Rhizobium sp. N324: one gene and its partner. The protein of the gene in region 1 interacts with the protein of each later gene in a pairwise test. Links are inferred from orthologs where the notes say so. Each region holds a gene or a part of one and is shown on either strand. Other genes may lie near its edges.

What was found.
Region 2: the proteins of AMK05_RS11280 (region 1) and mobA interact in binary tests that used the Escherichia coli proteins (3 or more experiments, as listed by UniProt). The link is inferred for Rhizobium sp. N324 from one-to-one orthologs.

What each region holds. Positions count from the first base shown.
Region 1 is NZ_CP013630.1:2,332,352-2,346,863, reverse strand. What follows is about bases 6,797-9,699. They hold AMK05_RS11280 (molybdopterin molybdotransferase MoeA), read right to left. Parts: upstream 8,909-9,699; coding sequence 7,685-8,908; downstream 6,797-7,684. Other genes in these bases: trpC (indole-3-glycerol phosphate synthase TrpC), read right to left, coding at 9,404-9,699; moaC (cyclic pyranopterin monophosphate synthase MoaC), read right to left, coding at 8,905-9,402; AMK05_RS11285 (class I SAM-dependent methyltransferase), read left to right, coding at 7,007-7,666. In the rest of the region: AMK05_RS11310 (citrate synthase/methylcitrate synthase), read right to left, coding at 1-870; AMK05_RS11305 (citrate synthase), read left to right, coding at 954-2,099; AMK05_RS11300 (FecR domain-containing protein), read left to right, coding at 2,206-2,724; AMK05_RS11295 (CHASE2 domain-containing protein), read left to right, coding at 2,729-4,585; AMK05_RS11290 (DEAD/DEAH box helicase), read left to right, coding at 4,685-6,670; more of trpC, read right to left, coding at 9,700-10,216; trpD (anthranilate phosphoribosyltransferase), read right to left, coding at 10,226-11,242; AMK05_RS11260 (peptidylprolyl isomerase), read right to left, coding at 11,251-13,143; AMK05_RS11255 (hypothetical protein), read left to right, coding at 13,364-13,645; AMK05_RS11250 (GlsB/YeaQ/YmgE family stress response membrane protein), read right to left, coding at 13,722-13,976. UniProt on the Escherichia coli protein: Catalyzes the insertion of molybdate into adenylated molybdopterin with the concomitant release of AMP.
Region 2 is NZ_CP013630.1:2,570,556-2,585,103, forward strand. Bases 6,947-9,885 are described here. They hold mobA (molybdenum cofactor guanylyltransferase MobA), read left to right. Parts: upstream 6,947-8,070; coding sequence 8,071-8,700; downstream 8,701-9,885. Other genes in these bases: AMK05_RS12400 (DMT family transporter), read left to right, coding at 7,153-8,061; mobB (molybdopterin-guanine dinucleotide biosynthesis protein B), read left to right, coding at 8,697-9,215; AMK05_RS12415 (hybrid sensor histidine kinase/response regulator), read right to left, coding at 9,150-9,885. Outside these bases: AMK05_RS12370 (sugar ABC transporter substrate-binding protein), read left to right, coding at 1-328; AMK05_RS12375 (sugar ABC transporter ATP-binding protein), read left to right, coding at 564-2,042; AMK05_RS12380 (SDR family oxidoreductase), read left to right, coding at 2,065-2,853; AMK05_RS12385 (glucose 1-dehydrogenase), read left to right, coding at 3,086-3,868; AMK05_RS12390 (IS1182 family transposase), read right to left, coding at 4,404-5,735; AMK05_RS12395 (SDR family oxidoreductase), read right to left, coding at 6,043-6,810; more of AMK05_RS12415, read right to left, coding at 9,886-11,312; AMK05_RS12420 (ATPase domain-containing protein), read right to left, coding at 11,284-12,795; AMK05_RS12425 (LysR family transcriptional regulator), read right to left, coding at 12,947-13,840; AMK05_RS12430 ((R)-mandelonitrile lyase), read left to right, coding at 14,033-14,428; AMK05_RS12435 (aldo/keto reductase), read left to right, coding at 14,442-14,548. UniProt on the Escherichia coli protein: Transfers a GMP moiety from GTP to Mo-molybdopterin (Mo-MPT) cofactor (Moco or molybdenum cofactor) to form Mo-molybdopterin guanine dinucleotide (Mo-MGD) cofactor.

The DNA of each region.
Region 1 (14,512 bases):
GATCGCCAAGGCAGCAGCCTCCACGGCTTCGGCCAGCGCACCGCGGGTGCTGTCCACCTGCTCCGAGGCAATCAGCGGCCTCAGCGCGCCTTTCAACGCATCGGCGCGCGGATCGCGGACGCGGTAGATGCGGTGGCCGAAGCCCATCAGCCGTTCGCCGCGATCAAGCGCTCCGCCGAGCCATTGGCCGGCATTCTCGGCGGTTCCGATCGAATCCAGCATGTCGAGCACCGGCCCCGGCGCCCCGCCATGCAACGGTCCCTTCAGTGCGCTCACCGCCGCCAGGACCGAAGAGGTAAGGCCGGCCTGGGTCGAGGCGATGACGCGCGATGCGAAGGTCGAGGCATTGAGGCCATGGTCGGAGATCGTCACCAGATAAGTATCGAGCGCCGCCGTCTGCTCCCTGGTCGGCAATTGTCCGGTCAGCATGCGCAGGATATCGGCCGCCTGCGGCAGCGAGACCTCGGGCGCGATCGGTTTTTCACCGCGCTGCAGGCGCAGAACCGCGGGGAGGAAGACCGCGGGCGCCGCCAGGAGGCTCAGCGCGGTATCGAGATCCTCGCCATCGGGCAGCCGGGCGATCAGCGCCCGCATCGCATCGACCGGCGGCAGCGCCAGTATCGAGGCATCGGCCGCCTCGACATGGTGGAAAATCCCGGCTCGCACTTTCGCCAGCCACTCGCGCAATTGCGCTTCATCGAAGCTTCGCTCCATCAGCCCGTCGAGCAGCAATGCGGCGACACCCTCATAGCTGCAGTCTGCGACCAGATGATCGAGCGATACGCCACGAATGATCAGCCGCCCCGCTTCGCCATCGACATCCGAGAGCTGCGTTTCGGCGGCAATGACGTCTTCCAAGCCATTTTTCATGTTGTTTCTCCTTTACGACAAGGATGATCCGACCTACTCTCATTGACGTCAATCTTGATGTAATCGATCAACATGAGGCGTCGATGCCGTGGCTGACTGCCGAGGAAGCGCTGCAGGCGCTGAAGACCAAGCCGCAGACGCTCTACGCCAATGTCAGCCGCGGGCGCATCCGCGCCAAACCCGATCCCGCAGACCCGCGCCGCAGCCTCTATCAGGCTGAGGACGTGAAGCGGCTGGCCGAACGCCATGCCGGCCGCCGCAAGGCCGAAACGGTTGCCGCCGATGCGATCCGCTGGGGCGACCCGGTGCTGTCCTCGGCGATCTCCACCATCACAGCCGGACGGCTTTTCTATCGCGGACGAGACGCGGCCGATTTTTCCGAGGCGGCGACGCTGGAGCAGACGGCGGCATTGCTCTGGAACGGTGCGGAAGCACTTGCTTCCGCCACTGCAGCGGACCATGCGGCTCCATCGCTCCAGGCTGCATTCCTGGCGCTTGCCGGGCGAGTGACATCCGATCTGCCGTCACTCGGCCGCTCGCAAGCAGTGCTTCGCCGGGAAGCCGGCGGGGTGCTCTCTACGGTCGCCGATGCGCTGGCGCCGGGGCCCTCAGACCAGCCGCTGCATTTGCGGCTTGCAGAGAGCTGGCAGCGGCCGGATGCTGCCGATTGCCTGCGCCGGGCGCTGGTGCTGCTTGCCGATCACGAACTCAACGCCTCGACCTTTGCGGCACGGGTGACGGCATCGGCGGGCGCCGCCCTTTCGGCGGCCGTGCTTTCCGGGCTGGCGACGCTGACGGGGCCCCTGCATGGCGCCGCCTGGCAGGGCGTCGACAGCTTGATCGCGGTGGCTGCCACCCTTGGGGCGGACCAGGCGATCCGCCGCACGCTTGCCCAAGGCCATCGCCTGTCGGCCTTCGGCCATCCGCTCTATCCCGACGGCGATATCAGGGCGCACGCGCTGCTTTCGCATTTCCCCCTGCCGCAGCCGTTTGCCGAGGTGCGGCAGACCGGCGAGGAGATGGTCGGCGAGAAGGTCAATGTCGACTTCGCGCTTGCCGCCATGGCCGCCGCTTTCGATCTGCCGCGGGAGGCGCCGATCATCCTGTTTTCGCTTGCCCGTTCCACCGGCTGGCTGGCGCATGCGATGGAGCAGATCGATAGCGGCGACTTGATCCGGCCGCGGGCGCGTTATGCCGGGCCGGTGCCTGAAACCACCACCAGCCCCTAAGAATTGCCTAGGGAAATATCCGAATTCGGCTATCATGCCCGACATGGAAGAAGACGGTTGGCGGGCGCTTTCGAAAAAGCTGTCCGCGCGATCATGGGGGCTTTCCATGCATAGGACCTTTCGCAGCCTGCTTGCCGCCGCACTTGCTGTCGGCCTCATTCCGCATGGAGCGGCCGTTGCGCAGTCTGCCGGCTGCACGATCGCGCGCGACGCCGGCGCCCGCCAGGTGTTCACCTGTCCAGGCGGGGTCAAGATCACGGCGGAGGCTGGCGCTTCCTTCCGCCTTGCCGACCGCAACCGTGACGGCAGCCCTGATTCGGCATCGCTGCGGCGCAAGGCGATCCTCGTCGATGTCGACGGCAGCCAGCATGTGGGCGGTTTCCAGGTGGTGACGCCGCAGGCGATCGCTGCGGTGCGCGGCACGCAATGGGCCGTCGACGTCGCCAGTGGCAAGACTTCGGTGCTGGTCGTCAGAGGCAGTGTCGCCGTCCGCCGGCCGGTCGGCGAGCAGGTGGTGCTGTCGCCGGGCGAGGGCGTCGACGTCAGCGGCGGCAGGGAACCGCTCGTCGTGCGTCGCTGGCCGGCGCCGCGCGTCGCCGCCCTTCTTGCCCGACTCGGCCAATAAATCCATGAACCATCGCCTGCAGACGGTGATCGCGCTGCTGCTCGCCGGTCTTTGGGGGGCGGCACTCGGCTATGCCAATCTCAATGGCGGAAGCGGGCTGCTCGACCGGATGGAGGCCTCGCTTGCCGACATCCGCAGCGTCGTCATCGGGGCGAAGACGCCGCCTCCCGTCGTCTCGATCGTCGCCATCGACGACCGCACCGCTGCCACCCACGGCTATCCGCTTGATCGGGCCACGCTTGCGCGCTTGGTCGGCGCAATCACCGCCTTAAAGCCGAAGGCGCTGGCGCTCGACATTCTGCTCGTCGATCCGGGGCCGGAGGAGGGCGATGCGGCGCTGGCTGCCGCCCTTGCCGAGGGTCCGAGCGTGATTGCCGCCGCGGCTACCTTTGCCAGGAGCCGCCAAGAGGTCAGCAATGCGGCGAACGATCCGCTTGCCGCCATCCCCGAGGCAAACCAGATTCTGTTGCCGCTTCCCCGCTTCGCCGAAGCCGCCGCGGTCGGCATCGTCAATGTCGCCACCGATCAGACCGGCACGCCGCGCTTCATCCCGCTGATTTCGCGTGGTGCGGATCGGCTGGATCCGGCCTTTCCGCTGCGTGCCGCGTCGGTGGCGCTCGGCGCCGATCCCAGCATCGAGCCCGATGCCATCATGCTCGGAAAGCTGCGTATCCCCACCGATATCGGCCAGCGCCTGCCGGTGACTTTCTACGGCGGGCGCGGCAGCATCTCCACCTTGAGCGCCACCGATGCGCTGGATGGCAAGCTTTCTGGAGATGCCGTTGCCGGCAGGATTGTCGTCATCGGCTCGACGGTCACCGGCGGTGGCGACGTCTTCCCGACGCCGTTCGACCCCGTCATGCCTGGTGTCGAGGTGATGTCGACGGCAATCACCCATCTCGTCAGCGGCGACGGCATGGTGCGCGACCACCGGATCCGCCTGATCGATGCCGGCACCGCCGTCGGGCTGCCGCTCGTGCTCGTTTCGCTGATTGCCTGGCGGCGGAGTGCTGCGGGCTATGTCATCATCGTGCTGACGCTGATCGTCTGGGCGGTGCTCAATCTGTCGGCCTTTGCGCATGGCTACTGGCTGAGCGCGGCGCTGCCGATCGCCGCAGCGCTGCCGCCGGCGCTGATCTTCGGCGCGGCCGAACTCTGGCTCGATCGCGGCCGCGCCCGCCATTTCGCCGAGCAGAGCGCGCTCTTGCAGCGCATCGAGGCGCCGGGTCTCGGCGAGTGGCTGGCGCGCAATCCGAATTTTCTTGCCCAGCCGGTGCGCCAGAACGCCGCCGTCATCTTCATCGATCTCTCGGGGTTCACCGGCCTCAGTGAAAATCTCGGGCCGGTCAAGGTCAGCGAGGTGCTGAGCGGTTTCTTCGAACTGATCGACGAGGAGGCGCGCGCTCACGGCGGCGCCATCACCAGCTTCATGGGCGACGGGGCGATGATCCTGTTCGGCTTGCCGGAGCCTGCCGCTGACGACGCCGCCCGGGCCGTCGCCTGCGCCGTCAGCCTGTGCGAGCGCACCCGGGCCTGGCTTCAGGCGCATGCGGGATTTGCCGAGAAGAAAATCGGCTTCAAGGTCGGCGCCCATTGTGGGCCGATCGTTGCCTCGCGGCTCGGCACTGGCGACCGGCAGCAGATCACGGCGGCGGGCGACACCATCAATGTCGGCAGCCGGCTGATGGAGGTGGCCGCCCTCCATGGCGTCGAGCTGGCGCTGAGCGCTGAAATCGTCCGTGCGGCAGGCCCCGACAGCGTGCTGCTGCGGGCCGGCCGCATGGAGGGTCCGTTGGAAACGGCGCTGCGCGGCCGGGCGAGCCATATCGACACCTGGCTGTGGCGCAGCCGCACGCTTTGACAATCGCCGCCGGAGCGGCTAGGAACGGCGCAAATACCCCGCCGGCTGGCTCCGGCCATGGCGCATTTCGCGCCTGACAGCTCCGAAAGATCGAAACCCATGACAGAATTCAACGGCGTCGTTCCGGCGATCGCCAAGGCGTTGCAGAAGCGCGGTTACGCCGAACTCACCCCGGTGCAGAAGGCGATGCTCGATCCCAACCTCGCCGCCTCCGACGCGCTGGTCTCGGCCCAGACCGGCTCCGGCAAGACCGTCGCTTTCGGCCTGGCGCTGGCGCCGACGCTGCTTGAAGGCACGGAGCGCTTCGGCAATGCCGGCGCGCCGCTCGCGCTTGTCATCGCCCCGACGCGCGAACTTGCCCTGCAGGTGAAGCGGGAGCTCGAATGGCTCTATGAGATGACCGGCGCCGTCATCGTCAGCTGCGTCGGCGGCATGGACATCCGCAGCGAGCGCCGAGCGCTCGAACGCGGCGCGCATATCGTCGTCGGCACGCCCGGTCGTCTCTGCGACCATATCCGCCGCCGGGCGCTCGACATGTCGGAACTGAAGGCCGCCGTGCTTGACGAAGCCGACGAGATGCTCGATCTCGGATTCCGTGAAGATCTGGAATTCATTCTCGATTCGGCGCCGGACGAACGCCGGACGCTGATGTTTTCGGCAACCGTGCCGGCCGCGATCGCCAAGCTTGCCAAGAGCTACCAGCGCAATGCCGTGCGCATCAGCACCGCCGCCGAGGAAAAGCAGCATATCGACATCGAATATCGCGCGCTGATGGTGGCCCCGAGTGACCGCGAGAACGCGATCATCAACGTGCTGCGCTATTACGAGGCGACCAACGCCATCGTCTTCTGTTCGACGCGCGCTGCCGTCAATCATCTCACGTCGCGTTTCAACAACCGCAATTTTGCCGTGGTGGCGCTTTCCGGCGAGTTGACGCAGAACGAACGCAGCCATGCACTGCAGGCGATGCGCGACGGCCGCGCCCGCGTCTGTATTGCGACCGACGTCGCTGCCCGCGGCATCGATCTGCCGGGCCTCGATCTGGTCATCCACGCCGACCTGCCGACCAATCCGGAAACGCTGCTGCACCGCAGCGGCCGCACCGGCCGGGCCGGGCGCAAGGGTATCAGCGCCATGATCGTGCCGCTGAATGCACGGCGCAAGGCCGAGCGCCTGCTCGAGAATGCCGGTATTTCGGCCGCCTGGGCTCGCCCGCCATCGGCCGAAGAGGTGAATGAGCGCGACGACGAGCGGCTGCTCGCCGATCCGATCTTCAGCGAAGCGCCGCAGGAGGAAGAGCAGGGGCTGGTGCAGCAGCTGCTTTCCAGCCACGGCGCCGAAAAGCTCGCCGCCGCCTTCCTGCGTCTCTACCGCACCAATCATTCGGCGCCGGAGGACCTGATCGAGGTCACCGTGCAGGATGGGGGCAGCCGCAAGCGCCGCGACAATGCCGAGTCTTACGAGCCGGCGCAGAAGGGACCGCGCGAGGATTTCGGCGCCAGCGTCTGGTTCTCCGTCTCGGTCGGGCGCAAGCAGAATGCCGAGCCGCGCTGGCTGATCCCGATGCTCTGCCGCAACGGCAATGTGACGAAGCGCGAGATCGGCGCGATCAAGATGCAGCCCGAGGAAACCTTCGTGGAGATCGCGGCAGCGAGTGCCGAAAGCTTCCTGGCGGCGATCGGTCCGAACAAGGCGCTCGAACGCGGCATCCGCGTGACCAGGCTTTCCGGCACGCCGGATTTCAGCCGGGCGCCGTCGCCGAAGCCCTACGCTGGCAAGTCGTCGCGTGACGAACGGCCGGGTGACACGTTCCGCGACGAACGCCCGAAAAACAAGTTCGGCAAGGGTCCGGGCGGCGGATATGCTGCAGCCGACAATAGCAGCCAGGAAAGACGCGATAGCAAACCCTGGAGCAAGAAACCCGGCAAGCCCGGCTTCGATGGTCCGAAATTCGACAAGCCGAAATACGACAAGCCCAAATATGAAGGCGGCAAATCCGAAGGCGCCAAATCCGAACGCCCGAAATTCGAGGGCAAGGGTGGCGCCGGGCCGAAGAACAAGTTCTCGAAGAAGAAGCCCGGCTGATTGTGCCGTAGCCCTTCGCCGGTCGAGGCGGAGGGCTTTATTCCTAGAACAACGGCATGCGGCATTCGCATGAGGTCTTTTGAATCGGATTTCGCAATGGGGCAGCACTGCTGCCTGGTTGGCGAAGGCTGCCCCTCACCCTAACCCTCTCCCCGTAAACGGGTAGAGGGGACGTGCCAAACGCAGCGTTAAAGTTGAGGGGGCGGGTGCGGCATATCCCCTTCGCCCCGCTTGCGGGGAGAAGGTGCCGGCAGGCGGATGAGGGGCAGACGGCGATCTCTTAGGACGACAATTTTCTACTACTTGTGTCTAAATGAGGCAGGGAGCATGACGAAGATGAAACGCTCCGGCACGCCGTGTCCCGATCCGGCCGCCTTCATCCAGGCCCATCTGCCGATTTCACCCGTTCCGCTCATTCCCGAAATCCTGCTGCATACGGCGGGGCCTGCGAGCGGGCTCTGGCGGCTTGCCGGCCGCGAAGAAGGCGATCCAGCGCCCTATTGGGCCTACCCCTGGGCCGGCGGCGCCGTGCTTGCCCGTCATCTGCTCGACCGTCCTGAAGTGGTCGCCGGCCGTCGCGTCCTTGATCTCGGCTCCGGCTCCGGGCTCGTCGCCATTGCGGCGGCAAAGGCCGGAGCTGCCGCGGTCACGGCGGTCGATGTCGATGCCAACGCCATTGCCGCAATCGGCCTCAACGCGGCGATCAACGGCGTGAACATCCTGGCCGTCGCCGTCGATATCATCGAGGCACCGCCGCCGGAGGAGACCGATATCCTCGCCGTCGGCGATCTGTTCTACGATTCCGCGCTTGCATTGCGGGTGATGGCTTTCCTGCGGCGTTGCCAGGCCTCCGGCATCGAGGTGCTGATCGGCGATCCCCATCGCGCCTACCTGCCGCAGGGCGCACTTCAGCGTATCGCGACGCATGCGGTTGCGGATTTCGGCGCAGGGTCCAGCGACGGGGTAGTGCAGGCGGGCGTTTTTTCCCTTTCCTGAAGCAGGTGACGGCCTGAGCTATACCAGAAGATCCGGCCGCAACAGCATGACCGGGCAGGGCGCTCCGGCCGGTAGCTCCGGCGCATGCGGCGGGCGGATGATGAGGCAGTCGGCTTGGGCAAATACCTTCATCATCGAGGAGTCCTGTTTGCCGAAGGGTTCGGCGAGCCAGTCTCCGGCGGCGGATTTCGAGAGTTTCGACCTGATATAGTCCTGGCGGTGGTCGTTGGCGCGTAGCGTCACGGCTGCCTCCACCATTGCCTCGCGCTGCACCGGCGGCAGGGAAGCGAGTTTGCGGATCAGCGGCTCCAGGAACAACAGGGCGCAGACCAAGCTCGAGACCGGATTGCCGGGCAGGCCGAGCACATGGGTCTCGCCGAAGCTGCCGACCATCAGCGGTTTGCCGGGGCGCATGGCGATACGCCAGAAGTCCAGCTGCATGCCGGCCTCGATCAGCGTTGCCTGTACCAGGTCATGGTCGCCGACCGAAGCGCCGCCGAGCGTGACGATGACGTCGGCCTTGGCGTCTCGCGCCGCGTCGATCGCCGCCGTGATCCTGGTCTTATCATCAGGCACGATGCCGAGATCGAGCACGTCGGCGCCGGCTTTGCGGGCAAGGGCTGCGATACCGAACGTATTGGATGCGATGATCTGCGAAGGGCCGGGCGTGCTTCCGGGCGGCAGCAGTTCGTCGCCGGTTGCGAGGATGGCGATCAGCGGGCGTTTGAGGACCTCGACATCGGGCCGGTTCATGCCGGCAGCAACCGTCAGTCGCGAGAAATCGAGCACGGTGCCGGCCGACAGCACCGCTTCGCCTTCGGCAAAATCCTGGCCGCGGGGACGTATGTGCTGGCCCTGCCGGACCGGGAAATTGGTTCGGATGCCGCCCTCGATCTTCTCGGCATCCTCTTGCAGCAGGACGCTGTCGGCGCCCGACGGAACCGGAGCGCCGGTGAAAATGCGGACGGTCTCGCCCTTGCCGACGCTTCCTTCAAAGGCATGGCCGGCTGAAGATGTGCCGATGACCTTCAGCACGGCGCCCGGGTCCGGCGCGTCGTCGCGGCGTAGCGCATAACCATCCATGGCCGAGGCGTTGAAGGGCGGTTGGGTTATCGCGGCCTTGAGATCGACGGCCAGGACGCGGCCTTCGGCCTCGGCGAGCGGCAACGTCTCCGATACCGCGACTGGCCTTGCGCGAGAGAGCAAGCGGCTTAAGGCCTCAGTGACCGGGAGAAGGTTCATCTCGCCTCCGGATGGCGAAAATCGCCCGACTTGCCGCCGGATTTTTCCAGCAGCCGGATGCCGCCGATCTCCATTGCCTTGTCGGCGGCCTTGGCCATGTCGTAAATGGTGAGGCAGGCGACCGAGACGGCGGTCAGCGCCTCCATCTCCACACCGGTCTTGCCGGTCAGCTTGGCGGTTGCCGTGACGCGCAGGCCGGGAAGGGCGGCATCTTCCTCGATCTCGACCGTAACCTTGGTCAGCATCAGCGGATGGCAGAGCGGGATGAGATCGGCGGTGCGTTTGGCCGCCATGATGCCGGCAAGGCGCGCCGTGCCGATGACGTCACCTTTCTTGGCATCGCCCTGGCGGATCAGCGCCAGCGTTTCCGGCGCCATCTTCACATGGCCCTCGGCCGTGGCGATACGCACCGTCTCGGCCTTATCCGAGACATCGACCATATGCGCCTCGCCGGAGGCATCGATATGCGTGAGGCCGGGCTTTCCGCCGCTCATGTCATTCGGCCGCGATGGCGGCTTCGCCGAAGAGCAGCGCGCGGGTGGCGGCCGTCACATCGTCCTTTCGCATCAGGCTTTCGCCGACCAGGAAGGTGCTGATATCCACGGCCTGCAGGCGCTTGCAATCGGCATGGGTGAAGATGCCGCTTTCGCCGATGAGGAGGCGGTCTGCCGGAACCATGGAAGCAAGCGTCTCGCTGACCGACAGGCTGACCTCGAAGGTGCGCAGATTGCGGTTGTTGATGCCGATAAGCGGCGAGGACAGCTTCAGCGCCCGCTCCATCTCCTCGGCGTCGTGGACCTCGACCAGCACGTCCATGCCGAGCGAGAACGCTTCGTCCTGCAGACGCTCTGCATCGTCATCGGTGAGCGACGCCATGATGAGCAGAATGCAGTCAGCCCCCCAGGCGCGCGCCTCATGGACTTGATAAGTCTCGAACATGAAATCCTTGCGCAAGGCGGGCAGGGCGCAGGCGGCCCGTGCCGCCGTCAGGAATTCCGGCGCACCCTGAAAGCTCGGCGTATCGGTCAGCACCGAAAGGCAGGCCGCGCCACCGGCTTCGTAGGCCTTCGCCAGCGCCGGCGGATCGAAATCCGGACGGATCAGCCCCTTCGACGGGCTTGCCTTCTTGATCTCTGCGATCAGGCCGAAATTGCCGGCGTCACGCTTGGCCGTCAGCGCTTTGTAAAAGCCGCGCGGCGCGGACTGGCCGGCCTGCATCGCCTTCAGCTCGGCAAGCGACACCGCAGCCTTGGCGGCCGCGATCTCCTGACGCTTGTAAAGTTCGATCTTCTTCAGGATATCGGTCATCGGGCAATCCTAGTCGATATCGTTGGACACGGCGATGAGTTTGTCGAGAGCGAGTGCGGTGGCGCCGCTATCGAGCGACTGCGCCGCCAGCGTCATGCCGTCGCGAATCGTCTCAACCTTGCCCGCGATCACAAGCGAGGCGGCAGCATTGGCGAGCGAAATATCGCGATAGGCATTCTTGGCGCCGCTCAGCACCTCGCGAAGCGCTGCGGCATTGGCGACGCCGTCACCGCCCCTGATGTCGGCGAGCACGCAGGGGCTGACGCCGAAATCGGCGGGCGACAGCTCGAAGGTGCGGATCTTGCCGTCTTCGAGCGCGGCCACCTTGGTGATGCCTGTCGTGGTGATCTCGTCGAGGCCGTCGCCATGGACCACCCAGACGCATTCGGAGCCGAGATCGCGCATGACTTCGGCAAGCGGCACCAGCCATTGCGGCGAGAAGACGCCGAGCAGCTGGCGCCGGACGCCGGCCGGACTGGAAAGCGGGCCCAACAGGTTGAAGATGGTGCGGGTGCCGAGTTCGACACGGGAGGGGCCGACATGGCGCATGGCGGAATGATGAAGCTGCGCGAACATGAAGCCGACGCCGGCCTCGCTGATGCAGCGGGAGATGATCTCGGGACCGACATCGAGCTTGACGCCGAGTGCGGCCAGATTGTCCGCCGCGCCCGATTTCGAGCTCAGCGCCCGGTTGCCGTGTTTTGCGACAGGAACACCGGCGCCGGCAACGATCAGCGCCGCCAGCGTCGAGATATTGTAGGTGCCGCTGGCATCGCCGCCGGTGCCGACGATGTCGATCGCGTCGGCCGGCGCCTCGACGGTCAGCATCTTCGAGCGCATCGCGGTGACGGCGCCGACGATCTCGTCGACGGTTTCGCCACGCACGCGCAGCGCCATCAGGAAGCCGCCGATCTGCGAGGGCGTCGCCTGACCGGACATCAGGATGTCGAAGGCGGCGCGGGCCTCGTCACGCGTCAGCGGCTCGCGGCTTGCAGCCTTGGCCAGGAACGGCTTCAGATCGGTCATAAGGCCTCCTAACGAAGCGTCGCCTGTTCGGCTAGCGTCTGGTTGATCTGCGCGCCGTACTGCGTCTGCAGCAGGTTGACCATCTGATCGAGAATATCGTCGCCGGCGGCGTTGGCCATGGCGGTGATCTGGGCATCGCGGTTGTTCAGCGCGTCGCTGGTCGGCTCGCTGTTGACTTCGGTGACCTTCATCAGGATCTGCGTCGAGGGATCGGCGCCGACAGCGCTCGCGACCGCATCGATCGGGCCGGAGAAGGCGGCGGTGACGCCGGCGCGGCCAAGCACCGGGTCATCGGTGGAGCGGGTGACGCCGCTCTTGCTTTCGACGGCGATGCCGAGCGGCGCTGCGATATCGGCAAGCGCGGTGCCCTTGGCGGCTTCGGCCTTCAATGCGTCGGCCTTCTTGGCGAGTTCGACCTTCTGCTGTTCCGCCGTCCAGTCCTCTACCGCTTTTTCCCGCACTTCGGCCACCGGGCGCTCGCGGGTCGGGGTAATTTCGCGAACGTTGAACCAGACATAGCCGTCATTGCCGATCGGCAGCGGCGGCGCATCGACGCCGACCTCGGTCTTGAAGGCTTCGCCAAGCAGCTGCTGCTTGACGGGAATATCCTTGACCTCTTTGCCGTCCTTGTCGGCGCCGGTCATATCGACGGCGTCGACGGTCACGGCCTTCAGTTTCAGCTGGCCGGCGATATCCTCGAGCGTGGCGCCGCCGGCGCGCAGATCCTCGATGCGGTCATGAACGTTGATTACTTCCTGCGAGGCATTGGAAAGCGCCAGCTGCTTGCGGATGTCCTCCTTCACCTCATCGAAATTCTTGGTGGTTTCCGGCTTGATGTTGGTGACGCGCAGGATGACGGAGCCGAAGGAGCCATCGACGACAGGTGTCGTGCCGCCATCCTTCGAAACTGCGAAGGCCGCGTCGGCCACGGCCTGGTCGGGTACCTTGTCCTTGGTGAATTCGCCGAGCAGCACGTCGCTTGCCGTCTTGCCCTGGTCGGAGACCAGCTGGTCGAAGCTGGTGCCGCCCTTCAGCGCCGCTTCGGCAGCGGTGGCAAGATCCTTGCTGGCAAAGGTCAGCTGTTCGATGGTGCGGCTTTCCGGCGTGCGGTAGGTATCCTTGCTCTTGTCGAAGGCTTCGTGGATCTGATCGTCGGTGACGGTCGCGGCGTCGGCGATATCGGCGGGCTGCAGCGAGAGATAGACGAGTTTGCGATACTCAGGCGCCTGGTAGCGCTGCTTGACGCTCTCGAACCACGCTGCCAGCACATCGTCGGCAGGTGCCTTGATCGGTTCGATATTGGCGTTGGTGAGCAGCAGATAATCGATGCTGCGGCTTTCATTGCCATAGAGCTTCAGCGCGTCGACCAGCGTCTTCGGGGCGGTGAAGCCGTTCGATATGGCATCGACGACCTGGCTGCGGACGGCGACCTTGCTGCGCTCCTTGATGTAATCGTCCTGGCGGATATTGGCATTGCGCAGCCGCGAGACGAAGAGTTCACGGTCGAACTTGCCGTTGACGGCCTTGAAAGCCGGATCGTCGGCGATCAGCTGGGCGAGGCGGTCTTCGGACAGGCCGAGGTTCATGTCTTCGGCGAGCTGGTCGAGCGAGGCGCCGGCAACGAGTTGGGCGAGCACCTGTTGCTCGACGCCGAAGGCGCGGGCCTGTTCCGGGGTGAGGCGCATGCCGAACTGCTGGCCGAGGCTTGCCACCTGGCGCTGGTAGGCGAGGTGGAATTCGTTGACGTCCACATGCTGATCGCCGACGGTCACGACCGTGGTGCTGCTGCCGCCCGACAAGAGCTGATGCGACACGCCCCAGGCGCCGAAGGAGACGACGAGGAGAAGCAGGAGCAGCTTGGCAACCCAGGTCTGAGCAGCTCTTCTCAGGATATGGAACATGGAAACGCAAACCTCGCAGTATCATTAGAGCCGCGCGCGGGCGGACATTCGACGTTCCTTAAAACAAACCCGACAGGAAATGAAGGGTTTGTCACACGAAAAGCTGCACAAGCGCGCCGCTTATCCGCGGCGGCTTTGCGGCCAACAAAAGATCGGTTGCGGGGGAACCTTTCGGGCCGCCATTTCGTTGAAGCGGCATCCCATGCAACAGGAGCAGACCATGGCTGATTTGAAAACCGCTTCCGCCGAATCCACCGCTGCGCGCGTCAAGGCTGATATGGCAGCAGACGACCTGTCGGCGCAGGTCGCAGCCCTTCGCAACGATCTCTCCCGGCTGACGGAAAGCGTGGTCGCGCTCGGGCAGGGGGCAAAGTCGGCGGTGACCGACGAGGCGTCGCTGATGACGGAACAGCTGCGTGACAAGGTTCGTGAAGAGCCGCTCATGGCGCTCGCGGTGACGGCAGGCATCGCCTATGTTTTCGGCCTGCTGAGCCGCCGCTGAAAGACAATTCGGGAAAGACAAAAGCCGGACGCGAGGCGCGCCCGGCTTTGAATTGTGTCTGCTCTGTCCGCGGCAATCAGCGTCGGATGGCGCGACCGACGAAAATCAGAATGCAAGCACCGACGAAACCGGTGATCAGGTAACCCAGCCAACCAGCCAGCGGTTGGATGTGCAACAGACCCAGGATCCAGTTGGCGACGATGGCGCCGACGATACCGAGCAATATGTTCATCAGCAAACCCATGTTGCTGCTCATGACTTTTTCCGCCAGCCATCCGGCGATGCCACCGATGATGATGGCTGCAATCCAACCCACGCCTGCGTTTTCCATGGTTATCTCCCTCCTGGCAAAACGAGTCACAGAATGCACGAAACGAAAGGAAGTTCCACTCCCAGTTACGAGATTGCCTGCCGGTTCAACAACTTATGTGACTTACGGCTGCAACATGGTCACGGGCGAGTGCAACGCGTGGGCAGCAATCTGGAACAACAGGCCGGCAATGGCAAGCATTGCGAATCCCAACGGCATGATCAGGCTTTTTGTAAACATTGTCCCTCTCCCTTTGCATAAAGCATAAGCTGAAGAGGACGCCGCGCAAGTATATTATTAATGAATAGTTAAGCAAGGCATTTAGTTAAAGTTTAATACATCCAATGATGTCGGAATACTTGTAGAAATTGAAAGTGTTTTCGTTCGATATTTCTGAGTGCACGGGCGAGGACGCGCACCTATCGCGCTCGGCGGTTTGCGGGAGGTGGTGGGCGGCCGGATCCTATGTCCGGTGAACGACGAGCATGAAGACGAGGAAAGACGCTGTCGCAACGGTCGCGGCGAAGGCAATCTGATAATCCATGTCGTGGCACCTC
Region 2 (14,548 bases), 240 kb from region 1 along the record:
GAACATGCTGCAGGCAAACCCGGACGTTTCGATCGTTTTCGCACAGGCCGACGGTCTCGCCCTTGGCGCTGCCCAGGCGATCAAGGTCGCCAATCCGTCGCAGAAGATCGTGGTTGGCGGTTTCGATGGCGACACCGCGGCTCTCGAAGCCCTCAGCAAGGGTGTCTTCAACGTAACGGCGACACAGCAGACGCAGAAGATGGGTCGCGATGCGGTTGAAAACGCAGCCAAGCTTGTCGCCGGAGAAAAGGTACCCCCGGTCCAGCTGATGGATGCGACGCTGACGACCAAGGAAAACGTCGCAGGCTTCATCGCCAACCATCCCTAAAGCATGTCGCGCAAAAGTGTGCCGCGGTTTTGCGGCAACGACATGCGTAAAAACAAAGAGCTAAAGCGCGTCGCATGAATCAAGTTTGACGCGACGCGCTTTAGCGCATCGCGCCGAAAGTCGGGAAGGATTTTCGGAAAGCACGATGCGAGGATTGAAAGTGTTAGAGCGTCCTTTGTCCGTCCGAAAGGACGCACGGCGCTCCAATGAAGTCGAGGTCTTGAGGAGGTGTGCCATGACTGACCCGGTTCTTTCCCTGAAGGGCATATCCAAGTGGTATGGGCCGCTCCAGGTTCTGAAGAATGTCAGCCTGGACGTCTATCCGGGCGAAGTGGTTGCTCTGCTCGGTGAAAACGGAGCGGGCAAGTCGACCCTGTCGGGCATCATCGCCGGGTCACGCACACCGTCCGAAGGATCGATGACATGGCTGGGGCAGCCTTATGCCCCGGCCACCCCCCGGGAAGCGATCGACAAGGGCGTTGTGCTGATCCATCAGGAACTGCAGCTTCTGCCGCAGCTGTCGATCGCGGAAAACGTCTTCATCGGACGCTGGCCGATGAAGAACGGCGTCGTCGACCGTGCCCAGATGGTTCGCCGGGCGCAGGACCAGCTCGCGCGTTTGAACCTTCACATACCCGCCACGCGGACGGTCGCCGGCCTTTCCACCGCAAATCAACAACTGATCGAGATCGCCAAGGCGCTGGCTCTCAACGCCAAGCTGCTGATCCTCGATGAACCGACAGCCGCCCTCGGCGGCGCGGAGACCGAAGCGCTGTTCGAACAGGTTCGTAAGCTCCGGTCGGAGGGTGTCGGCATCGTTTACATTTCCCACCGTATGGAAGAGATCAAGCAGATAACCGACCGGATCGTCGTTCTTCGCGACGGGGAGCGGGTGCAGGAATTCTCAGACAGCGCCACCCCGGTGCGAACGATTGTCGAGAGCATGGTCGGGCGCCCGCTTGACCGCCTGTTCCCGACTCTGCCGGTGCCGACAGACCGTCCGGTCCTTGAGGTGTCCGGGCTGAGTTCGCCGGATAATTCGTTCCGCGACGTGACCTTCGAGGTGCGGGCCGGAGAAATTCTGGGCATTGCCGGATTGGTCGGCGCCGGCCGCACCGAACTGGTGCGGGCGATTTCGGGCGCCGATCCGATCAGTGCAGGTTCGATCAAGCTGGAAGGCGAGGAACTCAGGCTGCGCGATCCGGCGGACGCGATCGCCAAGGGCATCGTGATGGTTCCGGAAGACCGCAAGGAGCAGGGTCTGATCGTCGGGCACCGGATCAGCGAAAACGTCATCTACGCCAATTTGGACAAACTCGGCGGTGGCTGGATTACGCCGCGGGTCAAGCGCTCGTTTGCGGAAAAGGCAGTTGCCAAGTTCGGCGTCAAGGGCCGTGCCGAGCAATATGCCTCGGACCTTTCCGGCGGCAACCAGCAGAAAGTCGTCATCGCCAAGTGGCTGATGCGCGATCCCAAGGTCGTCGTGCTGGACGAACCGACGAGAGGCATCGACGTCGGCGCCCGCGCCGGCATCTACGATATCATCGTCAATCTCGCCAAACAGGGCGTCGCGGTCATCGTCGTAAGCTCGGACCTCGAGGAAGTTCTCGGGGTCTCCAATCGCATCCTCGTGCTTGCGCAAGGCAAGCAGGCGGGCATCCTCAATCGTGACCAGGCAAATGACGTTTCGGTCATGGAGCTGGCCACCATCTAAACAGACAAAGAAAGGAAGAGCGGTGCCCGACATCACTCTGAACGCCCCGAAGCTTTTCGATCTCAGCGGCCAGGTTGCCATCGTGACCGGCGCCGGGAGCGGCATTGGGCAGCGCATTGCCATCGGCCTTGCGCAATGCGGCGCCGACGTGGCGCTGCTCGACCGTCGAACCGACGACGGACTGGCCAATACGGCTGAACATATTCGCGCCGCCGGCCGCCGCGCGATCGAGATCGCGGCTGACGTCACGAGCAAGTCTTCCCTCGGAGAAGCAGTCGCACGGACCGAAGCCGATCTCGGCGCCTTGACCCTTGCCGTCAACGCCGCAGGCATCGCCAACGCGAACGCCGCCGAAGAGATGGAAGAGGATCAATACCAGACGTTGATGGATATCAACCTGAAGGGCATCTTTCTTTCCTGCCAGGCCGAGGCCCGCGCCATGCTGAAGAATGGACGCGGCTCCATCGTCAACATCGCTTCCATGTCCGGCGTGATCGTCAACCGGGGCCTGAGCCAGGCGCATTACAACGCCTCCAAGGCGGGCGTCATCCATATGTCGAAGTCTATGGCGATGGAATGGGTCGGCCGCGGCATTCGCGTCAACACCATCTCCCCCGGCTACACGGCAACGCCGATGAACACCCGTCCGGAGATGGTTCATCAGACCAAGCTTTTCGAGGAGCAGACGCCGATGCAGCGCATGGCAGCGGTCGACGAGATGGTCGGTCCGGCGGTGTTCCTGCTGTCGAATGCGGCAAGTTTCGTCACCGGCGTCGATCTTCTCGTCGACGGTGGTTTCTGCTGCTGGTGATGCGGATTACAAAGCTCGTTGCCGGCAACTGGAACATGAACCGATCTCGCTTCCTCCCTGGCTGAGATCGAGGCGCTGAAGGGACCAACGGGCACGACGGCGCGATATCGCCGCCTGCCCGCCCTTCCCGCCGATAGAACGAGCTGAGGCCGACGCCGTCACTGGCGCTCAAGACCGCGCGAATCCGTTGAGCGGATTTGCGGCCCTCGACGGATACCCGAAAGGAAAGAGCATGAAACGCTTTGAGCAAAAGACTGTCGTCATTACCGGAGGCAGCCGCGGCATCGGCGCTGCCATCGCCAGGCGTTTTGCCCGCGAAGGCGCCAATCTCGTCGTTTCGGCCAACGAGGATCTGGTCCACGGCGTTGCCGAGCAGATCCGGGCCGAAGGCGGCAAGGCGATCTCCTTCATCGGCGACGTGACCGACAAAACAAGCGTCATCGCCCTCTACGATGCGGCCGAGACGGAATTCGGCTCTGTCGACGTCTCGATCCAGAATGCCGGCGTCATCACCATCGCCCGCGTCGAGGACCTCACCGAGAACGAGTGGGACAAGGTCATGGCCGTCAACACCAAGGGCGTCTTCCTCTGCGCCCAGGAGGCGATATCGCGCATGCGCAAACACAAGCGGGGCGGCCGCATCATCAACACCGCCTCTGGCCAGGCCCGCGACGGCTTCATTTTCACGCCGCACTACGCCGCCTCGAAAATGGGCGTGGTCGGCGTCACCCAGAGCCTGGCCAAGGAAGTCGCGACCGAAAACATCACCGTAAACGCCTTCTGCCCCGGCATCATCGAGACCGACATGTGGGCCTATAACGACGAGGCCTGGGGCAAGCTGCTGGGCAACTACGCCCCCGGCGAACTGATGAAGGAATGGGTCGAAGGCATCCCGATGAAACGCGCCGGCTCCGGCGAGGACGTTGCCGGCCTGGTCACCTTCCTCGCCAGCGACGACGCCGCCTACATCACCGGCCAGACGATCAATGTCGATGGCGGGTTGATTATGTCGTAGGTGGGATGGAGGCTTTCGGCGGGACGGCACTGAAGCTAAATGTGAAATAATTTCGCAGCCATATGCCTTTCGCTTGCCGCTCAAGGCGTTCGTCGCTGCCGCTCCTCACCCCTCATCTGCCCTGAAGGGCATCTTCTCCCCGCTGGGAGAAGGGGGGCAAGCTGCACGATCAACATCCCTGCACCAAAGGTCTCAAGAGGAGTGAGACGCCACCACGATTCCCCTTCTCCCCAGCGGGGGTCCGAAGGACGGGTCGAGACCGACGGCTCGACCCCGGTCGATGCCGGCAGGCAGATGAGGGGGTGAGCGGCAAAGCCGCGAATGCGCTGAGCGAAAGCAAAGGGCAAGAGAAGCAGGCACCAGGGCAGTGGCCGACCCCGTCCTTCGAGGCCCCTGCGGGGCACCTCAGAGCTTGTGAAGCTTTTGAATCCGGCGCGTTTTTGGCCGATCTTGGCTGGCCGATGCAGTCGAGCGTCAGGCGATTGCGCGCTGCGTTCGGATGGTCGCGTGTTGGTGTCTGGGTGGTGACAGTGGCTCAGCCCTTGGCAAGCCGATGGCCTTGCAAGATATTGTTGGTGAGTGCGTAGCAGAGCACGACGGCCTGGACCTTTTCGATGCCGCGCACCGTCAATTGTCGCAGATTCCAGTTGCGCCAGCGGGCATGGACGCATTCGCAGATCGATCGGGGTTTGTACTGAGCCTTGCCCGCCTCGCTTGCCATGCGGGCCCGCCAGGCCGACACACCCGGACCGTCGCCGCGGCGCGGCAAGAAGGGATCGGTTCCGTGCTTGGACTGAGTGGGCGGACAAAAGACCTCAACCCCTTCGCCGTGCGCCCACTCGATATCTTCAGCGCTGCCAAAGCCGCCATCGGCGAGATAGCGCCGCGGCAGATGGCCGCTTAGCGCGCGCAACCGCTCCAGCATCGGCCGCATGAGGCCGCGATCGGAGCCGGCATTGGTCACCTCGAGCCCGACCACGAACTGCTCACCGGCCGTGCTCGCAACCTGCACATTATAACCCGGGCGGAAGCCGCCGTCGGCCATCTTCATCACCCGCGCCTGTGCATCCGTGCTGGAGGCGCGCGGCTCCTTCGGCTTTTTGCCATTGCCGCGCTTTTCTTCGCGCGCCTGGCGATGGCGCTCGATCTCGTCAAGAGCGACCTGGGCTGCTCTGAGCCGCTCGCCGCGCTCGCGCGCCGCCCGCTCCCTGGCCGCCTCGATGCGCCGAGTGCTGGCATCCGAACGCGCATCGACCTCGTGCTTGAGCTGATCCACAACCGCCTCGGCAATGGAAAGATGCCGATCAAGCGTCGCTTTGCGGCCGAACGAGGCCGCACCCGCGCTTGCCCGGACCCGCACGCCATCCTGCGCCAGACAATCGAGAGTGACGAGGCCGGCACCGGCAAGCGCCGCCAGATGCTCGGCAAGCAGCCGGTCGAGCAAATCGGCGCAACCAACCCGAAAATCCGACAGTGTGTGATAGTTCACCGAGACACCGCCGCACAGCCAGCGATAGACGTCGTGGCTCCCGCACTGCCGTTCCAGCGCCCGCGCGCTGCCGACGCCGTCGCTGCTGGCATAGAGCCACAGCGCCAGCAAAAGCCGTGGCGAAATCGGTGGATGGCCTGGCCGGTGCTCACGCGCCTTGATCCGATCTTCGAGCGTGCTCAGATCCAGTCCCTCGACATAGTTCCAAATGACCCGCACCGCATGATCCTGGCCGATCAAGCTGTCGATATCGACGGCACGCAACTCGATCTGATCGCGCACCGGCTCACGCATGCGCGCCGCTCCGCGTCCCACCTGAGCACTTCGCCGCGCTCCATGCACCGGCAATCCTTCGAACAGGTCGTCGCCCACCATCATCCCCCAAGCAAATCAACGACCCAACAGAATCACAATCCAATCGCCTCCGCTACCAAACATTCACAGGCTCTCAGGATGAGGTCGGAGAGAGGGCGCTGCTTGTGGTTCACCGGAGAGCGAAGCGGCAAGCCAGATCCCACTCTGCGTGGCACACAGGGTGGCCTCCAGCCACTCGCCACAAGATCAATCAAGCCAAACAGCACCACAATCAGCCCTCATCCTGAGGTGTGCAGGCCGCAGGCCGGAGCCTCGAAGGACGAGGGCGGGTGGCTCGACCTGCAACACGCCGATCCCACCCTCGCCCAGCCTACGTCCGGCTGATCGAAACCCCGCCATCCGCCAGCATTGCCGTCCCCGTCACGAAGCTCGCCATATCCGACGCCAGGAACAGCGCCGCATTGGCGATCTCTTCCGGCCGGGCCATGCGCTTCAGCGCATGCAGCCCCTCGACGAAGGCGAGCAGTTCCGGCGTCGCATCGGGTGCGTTGGTGATCGCAGCCGGCGTATCGGTGCCGCCGGGCAGCAGCGCGTTGACACGGATGTTCTGCCGGCCGAGTTCGGTCGCGAGCACCTGAACGAAGCCGATCAGCCCCGCCTTACCAGCCGCATAGGCGGCCATCCCGGGCATGCCGGCGGTGTGGCCGACGAAGGTCGAGGTGAAAATCAGCGACCCGCCGCCTTTTCCCATCGCCGCCGACTGGTGTTTGGCGCCGAGAAAGGCGGCGGTGAGGTTGGTCTCGATCGTTTCGCGCCAACCCTCCGGCGACAGTTCCGCCACCGGGCCCATTTCGCCGACGCTGCCGGCATTGTTGAAGGCGATATCGAGCTTGCCGAACCGCGAAACCGCCGTATCGGTGAGCCTTGCCTGCAGCGCCTCGTCCCGGACATCGCCCGATATGGCGACAGCCTGCCCGCCCTCCGCTTCGATTTCGGCGACGACGGCATTGAGCGCCTCCTGTCGCCGTCCGGTGACCACGAGCTTAGCACCCTCCCGTGCAAACAGCTTGGCCGCCGCGCGGCCGATGCCGGAGCTTGCGCCGGTGATGATCGCGACCTTGTCGTTCAGAAGTGTCATGTCCGTTTCTCCTCTGTTGTCGAGGCATCAGGGATCGCAAACATCAGGCAAGACAGCCACCCGATTCCCGCGCGGACGAACGAAAACCGGCGGCGATCGATGATTTCGGCCGGCAATCAGCTCCATCGCCAAACGAGGACGGAAACCTCGATCGACGCATCGGAAATACCGGAATTCGCATTGTAAAACGTTCACTTGCCGCGGTTTTTAAACATGCACCTGCCGCAGCGTCAGCACCATTGTGCGCCGCATCATCGATTTATCCCGGGTGTGACATTCATCCGATTCCCTTCATGGTTCTTCCCGACTAAGAAGGGGCGCACAGGTAAAGGGAATCTCTTCATGCCGCGGTCACGCAACACTCAGGGCGCCATCTATATGAGCATGGCGATGGCCGGCTTTTCCGCGAGTGATGCTCTCTCCAAATCTGTGATTGCCTATATGAACGCCGGCGAGATCATGTTCCTGCGCGGCCTCTTCACCAGCCTGCTCGTCTATCTGATCGCCAGGAAAATGGGCGCGCTGCGCTCCTGGCGCCTGGTGCTTAAGCCGATCATCATTCTCCGCATCGTCTGCGAGATGCTCTCCGCCGTCACCTATATCACCGCGCTCGGCGTGATGCCGATTGCCAACGCCTCGGCGATCCTGCAGTCGCTGCCGCTGGTCGTCACCTTCGGTGCTGCACTCTTCTTCCGCGAGCCGGTCGGCTGGCGGCGCTGGTCGGCGATCTTGGTCGGCCTCGTCGGCGTGATGATCATCATCCGCCCCGGACCGGAGGGGTTTACACCAGCCGCCCTGCTCTGCGTCGGCGCGGTGCTGACGACGGCCGGCCGCGATCTCGCCACCCGCTCGATCGATCCGGAGATTCCCTCGCTGATGATCACCGTCATCACCGCCGTCTCTATCTCCTTCTTCGGGGCTTTGCTCATCCCGGTGCTCGGCGGCTGGCAGCCGGTCAGCGCGACGTCGCTCGGGCATCTCCTGCTCGCCTCGGTGCTGGTGCTCGTCGGCTATCAGTCGGTCATCCTCGCCATGCGTACCGGCGAAATCTCCTTCGTCGCGCCATTCCGTTATACCAGCCTGATCTTTTCCTCCCTGCTCGGCTTCTTCTTCTTCGCCGAAGTGCCCGACAGCCTGATGCTGCTCGGCGCTGCGATCGTCATCGCTTCCGGCCTCTATACGTTCTATCGTGAGGCCAAGCGCCGCGTATCGCCGATCGCGCAGGAATCCGCGCCGCGCTCACCGGTTTGAGGCAGGATGATGACTGAATTCTCGCTCGACAGATCCGATATAGCAGGCGTGGTGCTGGCCGGCGGCCGCTCGCAGCGCATGGGCCGCGACAAGGCGGACGTGATGCTCGGGACCGAAAGCCTGCTCCGCCATGTGCTGACCCGCCTCTCGCAGCAGGTCGTTCCCGTTGCCGTCAATGCCGATACCGCCACTGAGGATGTTCCCGTCGTTCCCGACCGTTTCCCCGGCAAGGCCGGGCCATTGGCCGGCATTCATGCGGCCATGGTCTATGCCGCCGGCCTGCCCGCGGTCACCCATGTCGTCACCGTCTCCGTGGATTGCCCGTTCTTTCCGGCCGATCTCGTCGCCCGGCTGGCGGCAGCGCTCGAACGCCCGTCGCAGATCGCCATCGCCGCCTCCGAGGGCCGCAGCCATCCCGTCTTCGGTCTCTGGCCGGTGACGCTCGCCGCCGATCTCGAAACCTGGATCGCCGCCGACGAAAAGCGCCGCGTGCGTGACTTCCTGTTACGGCATGACGTAACGGAAGTCGCGTTTCCGCTGCATCCGACCCGCGCCAGCCTGCTCGATCCCTTCTTCAACATCAACACGCCCGATGATCTCGTCGAGGCGCAACGCTGGCTGGAGGCCCTTCGCGCATGACCGCCCCGAAAATCTTCGGCATCGCCGGCTGGAAAAACTCTGGCAAGACCGGCCTCGCCGTCCGGCTGGTGACCGAGTTCACCCGCCGCGGCTACACGATCTCGACGATCAAGCACGCCCATCATGATTTCGACATCGACAAGGTCGGCGCCGACAGTTATCGCCACCGCCAGGCCGGCGCCCACGAGGTCACCATTGTCTCCGGCACGCGCTACGCCATCATGCACGAGCTGCGCGGCGCCCCCGAACCCGAATTCGAGGAAATTCTCGCCCGTCTCGCCCCCTGCGATCTCGTGCTGATCGAAGGCTACAAGCGCGAATCGATCCCGAAGATCGAGGCCCGCCGCCTGGAGGCCGCCAATCGCCAGCCGCTGGCGCCGAGCGACCCTCATATCCGCGCCATCGCCGCCGATCATGCCGTTGCGGATACGGCCCTGCCCGTCTTTGATCTAGACGACACAAGCGCCATCGCCGATTTCATCGCAGCGATCGTCGGCCTTGAACAGCAGCCCTGAACCCCGCGCGCGGCCCGATCCGAGCACTTGAGAAGTCTCGCCGGCCACCGCCCTGGCGATTTCCTTGGCGAGCTGGGCCTGATCATAAGGTTTTCCCAACCTCGGAAGATCGATATCGGTGCCGGCGGGAAGATCGGCATAACCTGTCGCCAGCACGATCGGCAGCGCCGGATGAATGTCCCGCGCCGCCGCGGCGAGCTGTGCGCCGGTCATACCGGGCATCGAATAGTCGGTGATCACAAGATCGAACTGCTGACCGCTCCTGATCAGCTCCAGCGCCTGCGCGCCGGAATTTGCCTCGACGACCTCATGGCCGAGATCTTCGAGCATGTCGACCGAGCTCATGGCGATCAAGGCGTCGTCGTCGACCAGCAGGATCTTCAGCCTGGATGCGGCCGGCGAAGCGGGCAGTTCGGGCTCGGCGCGCCGCTCGGGCCACCGTTCGGTCGCCGGAAGCCACAATTCCGCGGTCGTTCCCACCCCAAGCTGACTTTTCAGAATAAGTGCGCCATTGAGCTGAACGGCAAGACCGTGGATCATCGACAATCCCAGGCCCGTGCCCTTTCCGAGTTCCTTGGTCGAGAAAAACGGATCGACGGCCTTCTTCAGCGTCTCCGCGTCCATGCCGGTGCCGCCGTCGGTCACCGCTAGGACAAGATAGGCTCCCTCGCCGAGATGGTCGTTACCACAGACGACCTCTTCCTCGCGCAGCGAAATGGACACGGCGCCCCCATCCGGCATCGCATCGCGGGCATTGACGGCAAGGTTGAGCAGCGCCAATTCGAGCTGGTTCGCATCAACCAGTGCCGGCGGCAATCTTGCCGGCAGGGTGGTTTCGATGCTGACCGAAGTGCCGACCGAGCGCCGCAGCAGGTCGTTCATGCCGGAAACCAGCTCGGCCAGATCGACGGGCTTGACCTGCAAATCCTGCTGTCTGGCAAAAGCCAGGAGCCGTTGCGTCAGCGCCGCCCCGCGGCGCGCGCCCTGAAGCGCCCCGTCGACGAGACGCGTCGCCTTGGCGTCTCCGGCCACGTGTTTGCCGAGCAGCTCCAGATTTCCGAGAACGACCATCAGCAGATTGTTGAAGTCGTGGGCGACGCCGCCCGTGAGTTGACCGATCGCTTCCATTTTTTGGGATTGGCGAAGCTGCTCTTCGGCTCTTTCACGCTGTGCGACCTCTTCAAGCAGGGTCTGGTGGGCGGCATTGACCTCCCTGGTCCGCTCCCTGACGCGTTCTTCGAGGGTTTCATTGAGCCGTCTCAGATTTTCCTCGATGGTCTTGCGGGCGGTGGTATCGGAGCAGACGCCGACGAGCTTCCTGGCGGAACCGTATCTGTCGGCATAAAGCTGGGCATGAACCTCGGTCCAATGCAGTGATCCATCAGGCCAGAGCGTCCTGTGCTCCAACGAATAGTCGCGGCCGGTATCGATTGTCTGGCGCAGGCGCGCCAGCACAAAGTCGCGATCGTCGGGATGGATGCTTGCGATCAGATCGTCACGCGTCACCTCATCATCCGGCCCTCGGCCGAAGACTGCCTTACAGGTCGCCGAAGCCGACAAGACCATCGAGGACAGCTCCAGCTCCCACGCCCCGAGACGACCGGCGGCGAGCGCTGTCTGCAGCCGCCGCTCTCCCTCTCCCAAAGCTTCCAGCCGGGCGCGCGCTTCATACTGGCGAAGCCGCCCCTTCAGTGCGGTCCGCGCAACGCTGATGAAGGACGTGGCATGGAACGGCCTCTCCAGAAAAGTCACGTTGCCGAGGAGCTCGGAAAGCCTGGCGGCGGCAGGATTTCGGTCAGGTCCGCCGCCACGCTGGGTGAGGACGATGAACGGCAGATCGGACCAGCTTGGCTGAGCGGCAACCCATGCAGCAATCGGTGTCAGGTCACACCCGCGGACGGCCTCTTCCGTCAAAATGCCAACCGCGACTTCGTCGTCGAGGGATGATGCGAAAACAGTGAGGTCGGCAACAGCTATCGAGGCTAGTCCGGCCTCATCGGTCAACGATGCCGCGACCTGGGCGTCGCGTCCGGCCGGTGCGTAGATCAGCGCCTTCGGGTCTTGGAGATTAGGAATTGCCGCCGTCCTCGCTGTCAGTGGGCAAAAGCGGAGCGGTCGCTGCGACGAACTCCGGAACACCACGAAGCACGCCCTGGAAACCGACGATGGGATCTCCGAATGTCAGGCCGCCAGCGTCGATCCGATATTCCCGGATGGTGTCCTCGTGGTGGCCGGTCCTTTTCTTGATGATGGAGACCGCCCGCCGCACGCGCCCGACCGCCTCGAAATATCGCAGCAGGATGACGGTGTCGGCGAGATAGGTCACATCAACAGGTGCCTTCATGTCGCCGACCAGTCCATGCTGGGCAACGGTGAGGAAGGTGTTGGCGCCCTGCCTGTTCAGATACTGCAGCAGCTCGTGCATATGCAATATCAGCGAATTCTCGTCCGGCATCGAGGCCTGGTAGCCGTTGATGCTGTCGATGACGACGGTCTTCGCTCCCGATCTGTCAACGGAAGCACAGACCCGATGGGCGAACTCACCCGGTGACAGTTCCGCGGCATCGAGTTGCTCGATATGCAGCAGACCCTGATCCCTCAGGGCCTCAAGATCCATGCCGAGCGCTTTCAGGCGCGTGAAGAGCAAACCAAGCTCCTCGTCGAAGATGAAGGCAGCCGCCCGTTCGCCGCGTGCGATGGCCGCCATCAGAAATTGAAACGAGAAAGTACTCTTGCCGGTACCGGCCGGACCCAGGATCAATGTACTCGACCCTCGTTCGAGCCCGCCGCCGAGAAGCAGGTCCAGCCGGGCAATACCGCTGGAAAGCTGATTGCGAGCATAATTCGACCTGTGTTCGGCGGCGACGAGACGCGGAAACACGACGACACCGCCGGTCTGGATGGTGAAATCGTGATAGCCGCCGCGGAACGCCTGCCCACGATATTTCGTCACCCGCAGGCGTCGCCGCTCGGCGCCGTAATTCGGCGCCAGCTCGTCGAGATGAATGACCCCGTGCACGACGCTGTGCACTGTTTTGTCAAGCGTGTCGGAGGTCAGATCGTCGAGGAGAAGGACGGTCGCCCCTTGGCGCGCAAAATAATGTTTGAGCGCAAGAATCTGCCGGCGGTAGCGCAGCGAGCTCTGTGCGAGCAGCCTTATTTCGGAAAGGCTGTCGAGAACCACCCGGCTCGGCTTGACCCGCTCGAAGGCTGCGAAGATTTCTTGTGTCGACTCACCGAGTTCAAGATCCGACGAATAAAGCAGGCTCTGTTGCTGGTCGGCATCCAGCAGGCTTTCCGGCGGCACGAGCTCGAAGACTTCGATATTGCCGTCGACCACCATGCCGTGCGATGAGGCACCGGCCCTAAGCTCGCTCTCGGTTTCCGAAAGGGTGATGTAGAGCCCCTGCTCTCCGAGCCGCGCCCCTTCGATCAGAAACTGCAATGCGATGGTCGTCTTGCCCGCTCCGGGATTTCCCTCCAGGAGAAACACGTGGCCAGTGGAAAGGCCGCCCGCCAGAATTGTGTCCAAACCGGACACTCCGGTCCGGGCTTTCGTGGCAGGTGCCGCAGTATTCATGCATTGTTTCCTCAGTTTTAATGGGAATTAGCGGCGAGCGATGGAATGTCAAATCGCCGGTAGGCGTGATTTTGCTTCCGGTAAAAGCCGATCGATCGAACGCCTGCGGCTCGGATGCGCGCCCGTCCGCGCCGTTCGAAACTGCCGGCGTCTATCCTCGATAACGAAGCGCATCGACGACGACGGCAAAGGCCGGCGACGTGTGCCGGCGGCTCGGATAATAGAGATGATAGCCGGGAAACGGCAGGCACCAGTCCTCGAGCACGCGCACCAGCCGCCCGTCGGCCAGATGCGCCGCGACCACGTCCTCCGGCATGTAGGCAAGCCCCAGGCCTGCCAGCACCGCGCTTAACCGCAGCGCTATATTGTTGAAGACCAATTGTCCTTCGACGCGAACCCTGAGTTCACGCCCGTCCTTCTCGAACTCCCAGGCATAGACGCTGCCATAGGTCGGCAGGCGCAGATTGATGCAATTGTGGTCGGTCAGTTCCTGCGGCGTCAGCGGCTTCGCCCTGGTGTGGAAATAGTCGGGAGCGCCGACCACGGCCATGCGCATGTCCGGGCCGATGCGCACCGCGATCATGTCCTTCGCCACCTGTTCTCCAAGCCGCACCCCCGCATCGTAGCGCTCGGCGACGATGTCGGTCAGGCCGTAGTCGACGATGATTTCGACATTGATATCGGGATAATCAGCCAGGAGCTTTTCCAAGGCCGGCCAGAGTACGGCATCGGCCGCATGCTCGCCGGCATTGATGCGGACGGTGCCGGCCGGCTTCTCCCGGAACGCGCTCAAGGCCGCAAGCTCGGTCTCGATCTCGTCGATGCGCGGGCCTATGGTAAGAAGCAGCCGTTCCCCGGCCTCCGTCGGCGAGACGCTGCGCGTTGTCCGTGTCAGCAAGCGCAGTCCAAGCCTTTCCTCCAGCCCGCGGATGGTGTGGCTGAGCGCCGATTGCGAAACCCCCAGCTTGCCCGCCGCCTTGGTGAAGCTCTGCGCGCGCGCAACGGCAAGAAAGGCGATCAGGTCGTTGACGGCGGGACGCGACATTTATGAAATTTCCTCATGAGTTCTTGCCGTTTATACCACCTAATCACGACCGGGCCCACGCGCTAAATAGCTTCTCATCCCAGGCAGACATGTCTGCCCCCGGCGGACCTGTCCGCCCAAGCGACATGTCCGCCGAAGCGGACTGTCTGCCCCGGCGGAAACCGCACCCCAACAACAGGAAAGGAAGACGAGATGGACATCAAGCGAAGCGGTTCACAGCCTTCGGCCAAGGGACCGTCCGACTGGTTTACCGGCAGCGTGCGCGTCGATCCGCTGTTTGCAGTGACGAGCCCCGCACGCGCGGCCGGCGCGAGCGTCACCTTCGAGCCCGGCGCCCGAACCGCCTGGCACACCCACCCGCTCGGCCAGACGCTGATCGTCACCTCGGGCTGCGGCCGCGTGCAGCGCGACGGCGGGCCTGTCGAGGAGATCCGCGCCGGAGACGTCGTCTGCTTCGCACCCGGTGAACGCCATTGGCACGGCGCGTCGCCGACGACGGCGATGACCCATATCGCCATCCAGGAACAGCTCGACGGCAAGGTCGTCGACTGGTTGGAGCATGTCACCGACAGACAATATCAAGGCTAGAAAGGAAACGTCTATGCAGAAGCGTGAACTCGGAAAGAGCGGACTTCAAGTCTCGGCCATCGGTCTCGGCTGCATGGGGCTGAGCTATGGTTACGGCCCGGCAACCGGCATACCGGAGGC